DNA from 2 places in the Streptomyces sp. NPDC006923 genome. Region 1 is predicted to be linked to the other one. Evidence: riboswitches for the same ligand, from Rfam matches in the RefSeq annotation. Region 1 holds a riboswitch; the other holds the start of a gene.
The links. A riboswitch is a leader RNA that binds a small molecule or an ion and turns the genes downstream of it on or off. The one in region 1 is predicted to bind thiamine pyrophosphate.
Positions count from the first base shown of each region.

Region 2: it holds a riboswitch for thiamine pyrophosphate, as region 1 does, so the genes downstream of both, thiO (glycine oxidase ThiO) here and ABZ707_RS27995 (thiamine ABC transporter substrate-binding protein) in region 1, are expected to answer to the same signal.

Region 1 is NZ_JBEYIF010000018.1:34,736-38,784, reverse strand. It holds gene rlmN (23S rRNA (adenine(2503)-C(2))-methyltransferase RlmN) at 65-1,177, shown strand; TPP riboswitch at 1,262-1,388, shown strand; gene ABZ707_RS27995 (thiamine ABC transporter substrate-binding protein) at 1,472-2,566, shown strand; gene ABZ707_RS27990 (iron ABC transporter permease) at 2,617-4,049, shown strand, end outside.
Region 2 is NZ_JBEYIF010000001.1:297,756-301,804, forward strand. It holds gene thiE (thiamine phosphate synthase) at 1-88, opposite strand, end outside; gene ABZ707_RS01345 (Rv2175c family DNA-binding protein) at 177-542, opposite strand; gene ABZ707_RS01350 (FAD-dependent oxidoreductase) at 662-1,837, opposite strand; TPP riboswitch at 2,102-2,215, shown strand; gene thiO (glycine oxidase ThiO) at 2,213-3,409, shown strand; gene thiS (sulfur carrier protein ThiS) at 3,406-3,630, shown strand; gene ABZ707_RS01365 (thiazole synthase) at 3,637-4,049, shown strand, end outside.

The DNA of each region.
Region 1 (4,049 bases):
TCGTGTCGTTCTCTCCGCGCCAGCGGGGATGGCCCGGCCTCGCCGTACCGAGGAGATGTCAGACATGGCCCCGCCGACACCGGGAGAACTCACCTTTGCCGCGCCGCGTGGAGCCAAGAAGCCGCCGCGGCACCTCGCCGACCTGACCCCGGCCGAACGCCGGGAGGCCGTCACCGCGATCGGCGAGAAGGCGTTCCGCGCCAAGCAGTTGTCGCAGCACTACTTCGCGCGCTACGTCCACGACCCGGAGCAGTGGACCGACATCCCGGCCGCCTCGCGCCAGAAGCTCGCGACGGAGCTGCTGCCGGATCTGATGTCGGTGGTCCGGCACATCTCCTGCGACGACGACACCACCCGTAAGACGCTCTGGCGGCTGCACGACGGGACCCTGGTCGAGTCGGTGCTGATGCGCTATCCGGACCGCGTCACCATGTGCATCTCGTCACAGGCGGGCTGCGGGATGAACTGCCCGTTCTGCGCGACCGGACAGGCCGGTCTGGACCGCAATCTGTCGACCGCCGAGATCGTGCACCAGATCGTCGACGGCATGCGCGCGCTGCGCGACGGTGAGGTCCCCGGCGGGCCTTCCCGGCTCTCCAACATCGTCTTCATGGGCATGGGCGAGCCGCTCGCCAACTACAACCGGGTGGTCGGGGCGATCCGCCGGCTGACCGACCCCGAGCCGGACGGCCTCGGCCTCTCGCAGCGCGGCATCACCGTGTCGACGGTCGGCCTGGTGCCGGCGATGCTGCGCTTCGCCGACGAGGGCTTCAAGTGCCGGCTCGCCGTGTCCCTGCACGCCCCGGACGACGATCTGCGCGACACCCTCGTCCCCGTCAACACCCGCTGGAAGGTCCGGGAGGTGCTGGACGCCGCCTGGGAGTACGCGGAGAAGTCCGGCCGCCGGGTCTCCATCGAGTACGCGCTGATCCGGGACATCAACGACCAGGCCTGGCGCGGCGACCGGCTCGGCAGGCTCCTCAAGGGCAAGCGGGTGCACGTCAATCTGATCCCGCTCAACCCGACTCCGGGATCGAAGTGGACGGCGTCGCGCCCCGAGGACGAGAAGGCGTTCGTGGAGGCGATCGCGGCCCATGGAGTGCCCGTGACGGTACGGGACACCCGCGGCCAGGAGATCGACGGAGCGTGCGGGCAGCTCGCGGCGGCGGAGCGGTAGCGGCGCGAGCAGCGCGGTGATGGGCGCCCGGGAGGTGGACCGGGCGTCCCAAAAGGCGCCCTGTACGCTGGCTCGAAACATCACATATTCCGACAGGGGAGCGCCACAGCGCTGAGAGTGCGGCACATGTCCGGTGACAACGGGCAGCGGCCGCAGACCCTCTGAACCTTGCCCAGGTCATTCTGGGTAGGAAGTTCGGACATCACTCAAGCTGTTGCGCCCTGCCCCGCGTCCGGCCCTTCCGGACACGGGGCAGGGCCGCGTCTTCTCCTGGACACCCCAGGAGGAAAACCAGTGACCACCATCAGGAAGACCGCGGTCGCGGCGCTCGCCGCCGCACTCGGCGCCTCGGCGCTCGGGGCCTGCGGCGGCTCCACGCCGTCCGACGGCGGCAGCGGCGGTTCCGCGTCCAAGACCGTCACACTCGTCAGCCATGACTCGTTCGCCGCCTCGCCCGACGTGCTGAAGGCGTTCACCCAGGAGACCGGTTACACGGTCAAGGTGCTGAAGAGCGGAGACGCCGGCGAGGCCCTCAACAAGGAGATCCTGACGAAGGGTTCGCCGCAGGGCGACGTCTTCTTCGGCGTGGACAACACGCTGCTCTCACGCGCCCTCGACAACGGCCTGTTCACGCCGTACGAGGCGAAGGGCCTGGACCGGGTCGACGCGGCCACCCGGCTCGACCGGGGAAAGAACCGCGTCACCCCGATCGACACCGGCGACCTCTGCGTCAACTACGACAAGAAGTACTTCGCCGACAGGAAGCTCGCGCCGCCGACGTCCTTCGACGACCTGGTCGAGCCCGCGTACAAGAACCTGCTCGTCACCGAGAACGCCGCGACGTCCTCGCCCGGCCTGGGCTTCCTCCTCGGCTCCGTCGGGCGGTACGGCGAGGACGGCTGGCAGGACTACTGGAAGAAGCTCAAGGCCAACGGCGTCCGCGTCGTCGACAGTTGGGAACAGGCGTACAACGAGGAGTTCTCCGGTTCCGCGGGCGGCAAGAAGGCCAAGGCGGACCGGCCGCTCGTCGTTTCGTACGCCTCCAGCCCGCCGGCCGAGGTGCTGTACGCCGAGCCGCAGCCCAAGGAGGCACCGACCGGGGTCTCCACCGGGACCTGCTTCCGGCAGACCGAGTTCGCGGGACTGCTCGACGGCGCGAAGAACGAGGCCGGCGGCAAGGCTCTGCTGGACTTCCTGATCAGTGACCGGTTCCAGGCGGACATGCCGCTGAACATGTTTGTGAACCCGGTGGTGAAGAGCGTCGAACTGCCGAAGCTGTTCACCGAGTTCGGCGCGACCGTCGCCAGGCCGGAGAACGTGGCTCCCGACCGGATCGCCGCCAACCGGGAGCAGTGGATCCAGTCGTGGTCCTCACTCGTAGTGAAGTAGCGGCGGGACACCGGCGCGCCGGGCGCGGGAACGCGGTGCGGCTCGGCCTGATGGCCGTGCCCGTCGCGTTCTTCGCCGTCTTCTTCGCCTGGCCGGTGGCCGCGATCGTCGGCCGCGGCCTGAAGGCGGACGGGGCCTGGCGGCTCGGCCGGATCGGTGAGGTCCTGAGCCGGCCGGACATCCTGGACGTCCTGTGGTTCACCACCTGGCAGGCGTTCGCCTCCACCGCGCTCACCCTGCTGATCGCGCTGCCCGGCGCCTTTGTCTTCGCGCGTTTCGACTTCCCCGGCAAGCAGGTGCTGCGCGCGGTGGTCACCGTGCCGTTCGTCCTGCCGACCGTGGTCGCGGGCACGGCCTTCCTGGCGCTCCTCGGCCGCGGCGGGCTGCTCGACCGGCTGTGGAGCGTGCGGCTCGACACCACGGTCTGGGCGATCCTCCTCGCGCATGTCTTCTTCAACTACGCCGTGGTCGTGCGGACGGTGGGCGGTCTCTGGGCACAGCTCGATCCGCGCCAGGAGGAGGCCGCGCGGGTACTGGGCGCGGGACGGTTCGCGGCGTGGCGGCGGGTGACGCTGCCCGCGCTCGCTCCCGCCGTCGCGGCAGCCGCCCTGATGGTCTTCCTCTTCACCTTCACCTCCTTCGGCGTCGTACAGATCCTCGGCGGCCCCGCGTACTCCACCCTGGAGGTGGAGATCTACCGGCAGACGGCGCAGTTGCTCGACCTGCCGACGGCGGCGGTGCTGACGCTGGTGCAGTTCGCCGCGGTCGGCGCGATCCTGGCGGTGCACGCGTGGACCGTGCGCAGACGGGAGACCGCGCTGAGGCTGGTCGATCCCGCGGGGACCGCGAGCCGGCCGCGCGGCGCCGGGCAGTGGGCGCTGCTCGGCGGCGTCCTCGCGAGCGTGCTCGTGCTGATCCTGCTGCCCCTCGCGGTACTGGTGGAGCGGTCCCTCGACGGCCCTGGCGGGTACGGCTTCGCCTTCTACCGGGCGCTCGGGTCGGTGGAGGCGAGCGGCGGCACCTTCCTGGTGCCTCCGCTGGAGGCGGTGTGGAACTCCCTGCGGTACGCGCTGGTCGCGACGGCTGTCGCGCTGCTGGTCGGCGGACTCGCCGCCGCCGCGCTGACCCGGAGGGCCGGGCGGCTGGTGCGCGGCTTCGACGCGCTGCTGATGCTTCCGCTCGGGGTGTCCGCCGTGACCGTCGGCTTCGGCTTCCTGATCACACTCGACAGGCCCCCGCTGGATCTGCGGGCGTCCTGGATCCTGGTGCCGCTCGCGCAGGCGCTGGTCGGGGTCCCCTTTGTCGTACGGACCATGCTGCCGGTGCTGCGGGCGGTGGACGGGCGGCTGCGTGAGGCGGCCGCGGTCCTCGGCGCGTCACCGCTGCGTGCCTGGCGGGAGGTCGATCTGCCGCTGGTGCGGCGGGCGTCGCTGGTGGCCGCGGGTTTCGCCTTCGCCGTGTCGCTGGGTGAGTTCGGCGCGAC
Region 2 (4,049 bases), on a different contig from region 1:
GATCCGCCTGCTTCTTGCGGGCGTCCGTGCACAGATAGATCCGGGCGGCGGAGAGCGCCGTGCGAGCCGCGGATATGGCCGTGGACATGTGTGATCCCCCGTTGGGTCGGCGGTGTGCGGCGGCGCCATGACCGCGCGCGGTCGCGGGGCGCCGCACACCGCGGGTGATGAGGTCCTCAGACGGCGAGCGCCTGGGCCCGGCGCTTCACCTCCGTGCCGCGATTCTCGCTGAGCGCCTGCGCGGGCGTGCCCGGCAGGGTCGGGTCGGGGGTGAAGAGCCATTCGAGCATCTCTTCGTCGGTGAAACTGTCGTCCCTCAGCAGCGTCAGAGTGCCGGCGAGGCCCTTGACGACCTTGCCGCCGTCAATGAAGGCGGCCGGCACCTGAAGCGTCCTGTTCTCACCGCGGCGCACGGCGATCAGCTGGCCTTCCTTGACCAACTGCCGCACACGCGTCACCTCGACATCGAGCATTTCCGCGATGTCGGGCAGGTGGAGCCAGGCGGGGACGAGAGCATCGATCTTTCCGTCAATCTCGGTCACAGGACAAGCGTGCCATCCCGGACTGACAGACGGTAGCCGAGGCACCCAGTCGTGGCCCTCCCGGCCCGGCCGCGGCAGCCGCCGGGGCCGCCGGAATCGGGGCCGTGGGCCGCCACGGGTCAGAGAACGGCCTTCCGCAACGGTACGGAGGCATCGGCGGCCCGCTCCGGATCCAGCCGCGCCCCCGCCTCGATCAGCTTGCGGCCCTGCGCCAGGTCCCGGGGTCTGCCCACGGCGAGCAGCGCGACCAGCACCCCGTCCCGCAGCCACACCACCGACCAGGCGGCCTCGGCCGGATCGCCGCGCCAGACCAGCGTGCCCGCGGTGTCCTCCCGCGCGCCGGTGTGGCCCGCGTACTGCACGAACCGGCCGAACTGCTCGGACCAGAAGTACGGCACGGGATCGTAGACCTGCTCGCTCTCGCCGACGATCTGGGCCGCGACCGTCCGGGGCCCCTGGAGCGCGTTGTCCCAGTGGTGCACGAGCAGTCGCTCGCCGTAACGGGCGGAGGGAAAGGACGCGCAGTCGCCCACGGCGTACACATCGGGCAGCGAGGCGCGCAGCCGCTCGTCGGCCGTGACCGAACCGTCCGGTCCGAGCGCGATACCGGAGCCGCTCAGCCAGCCCGTCGCGGGCCGCGCCCCGATGCCCACGACCACCGCGCCGGCGTTCAGCCGCCGGCCGTCGTCAAGGACCACCGCCCCGGGCTCGACCCGTGCCACCCGCGCGTTCGTCAGCAGCTCGGCGCCGCTCTCCGCGTACCAGCCGGCCATGGGGGCGGCGACCTCGGCCGGCAGAGCGCCCGCGAGCGGCCGGTCCCCCGCCTCGACGACCGTCACCGCGCACCCGGCCTCACGCGCCGCCGTGGCGAACTCCGCGCCGATCCACCCCGCGCCGACCACCACGATCTCGTGCTGCCGGGCCAGCACCGGACGCAGCCGCTCCGCGTCGTCCAGCGTGCGCAGCAGATGGACACCGGGCACGTCCTCGGCGCCGGGCAGCCTGATCGGCTCCGCGCCGGTGGCGACGACCAGCACGTCGTACGGGACGGGCCCGGCGGCCGTGTCGATCTCCCGCGCGGAGGCGCGCAGTCCGGTCACCTCCAGTCCGAGCCGCAGCTCGACGGAGAACGCCCCGAAGTCGATGTCGAAGGCCGAGCTGTCCGCCTTGCCCAGCAGCAGCGCCTTGGAGAGCGGCGGCCGGTCGTAGGGCGGGTGCGATTCCGCGCCGATCAGGGTGACCGGTCCGCGACAGCCCTTCTCCCGGAGCGCCACGGCGGTCTGCACCCCGGCCATGCCCGCGCCGACGACGACCACGCGCGGCTCTCCGGCCGGCCCCCGGTCCGCGTGCGTCCGCTCCCGGGCTCCCCGCTGCTGCTCACTCACCCGATCACCTTAGGCCCTGTCCGATCGCCTCGGAGGAGGTGGCGCGGTGCCGGCGCCCCGGCGGGCGGCGCCCCCGCCGCGAGCATCTCTCAAGCGGCTGACGGAGCGCCAGAGGGCCCGCCACGGTGACCGCTCCCTTACTGAGCGGGGGGACGGGGCGTTAGTCTGGATCGGACACTACCTCGCGGGAGCCCGGACGCACCGGGCTGAGAGGGAGGCTGAGACGGCCTCCGACCGTACGAACCTGATCCGGGTCATGCCGGCGAAGGGAGGGGCTGGACGCCCATGCAGTCGTCTCAGAACGAAACCGGTGCCCGCAGTACGGGGTCCGACGTCCTGGTCGTCGGAGGCGGGATCATCGGCCTGGTCACGGCCTGGCGGGCGGCGCAGCGGGGGCTGCGTACCGCCGTGGCGGATCCCGCTCCCGGCGGCGGGGCCGCGTGGGTCGCGGCGGGCATGCTCGCGGCCGTCACCGAACTCCACTACGGCGAGCAGACCTTGCTCGCCCTCAACCTCGCCTCCGCCGCGCGCTATCCGGACTTCGTCGCCGAACTGGAGGCGGAGAGCGGCCAGGACACCGGCTACCGCGCCTGCGGCGCGCTCTCCGTGGCGCTCGACGCCGACGACCGCGCCCAGCTCCGCGAGCTGCATGCCTTCCAGCAGCGCTCGGGGCTCTCGTCCGAGTGGCTCACGGGCCGCGAATGCCGGCGGCTGGAGCCGATGCTCGCGCCGGGCGTGCGCGGCGGTCTGCGGGTGGACGGCGACCACCAGATCGATCCGCGCCGGCTGGCGGCGGCCCTGATGACGGCGTGCGAACGGGCCGGAGTGGTCTTCCACCGCTCCTGGGCCGAACGGCTCCGTGTCGAGGGCGACCGCGCCACCGGCGTCGTCCTCGCCGACGGCCGCGCGCTCGGCGCGGACCGGACCGTCCTGGCGGGCGGCAGCCTCAGCGGAAAGCTCGACGGGGTGCCCGGAGACGTCCTGCCGCCGGTACGTCCGGTCAAGGGCCAGGTCCTGCGGCTGACGGTGCCCCGCGCGTACGCGCCGTTCCTGTCCCGGACGGTACGGGCCGTGGTGCGCGGCAGCCATGTCTATCTCGTCCCGCGCGAGAACGGCGACCTGGTCGTCGGCGCCACCAGCGAGGAACTGGGCTGGGACACCACCGTCACCGCGGGCGGTGTGTACGAACTGCTGCGGGACGCCCACGAACTGGTCCCCGGCATCACCGAACTGCCGCTCACCGAGACCCTCGCGGGACTGCGCCCCGGATCGCCGGACAACGCGCCGCTGCTCGGTCCCACCGCGCTGCCGGGTCTGCACCTGGCCACCGGCCACTACCGCAACGGTGTCCTGCTCACGCCGGTCACCGGCGATGTCATGGCCACCGCGCTGACCACGGGCGAACTCCCCGCGGAGGCCCGCCCCTTCACTCCCCTGCGCTTCTCCCCCGCCGCGTCCGTACGTCAGGAGCAGCCCGCATGACCCGTACGAACCCAGACATCGTCAACGTGTCCGTGAACGGCGAGCCGCGCGCGCTGGCGGCCGCCACCACACTCGACATCCTGGTGGCGGCCCTCACTCCCGCGCCCTCGGGTGTCGCCGCCGCCGTCAACGAGACGGTCGTCCCGCGCACCCGCTGGTCCGGCACCCTGCTCGGGGACGGCGACCGGGTGGAAGTGCTCACCGCCGTCCAAGGAGGCTGACCAGTCATGGCGGACGACCGCCTCATCATCGGCTCCACCACCTTCACCTCCCGGCTGATCATGGGTACGGGCGGGGCGCCCAGCCTCGACGTACTGGAACGTTCCCTGATCGCCTCCGGCACCGAACTCACCACGGTCGCGATGCGCCGCCTGGACCCCGCGGTCCAGGGCTCCGTCCTCTCCGTGCTCGGCTCCCTGGGCATCCGCGTCCTGCCCAACACCGCCGGCTGCTTCACCGCCGGCGAGGCGGTGCTCACCGCGCGCCTCGCCCGTGAGGCGCTCGGCACGGACTGGATCAAGCTGGAGGTGATCGCGGACGAGCACACCCTGCTGCCCGACCCGATCGAGCTGCTCGACGCCGCCGAGACGCTGGTCGACGACGGTTTCACCGTCCTCCCCTACACCAACGACGACCCGGT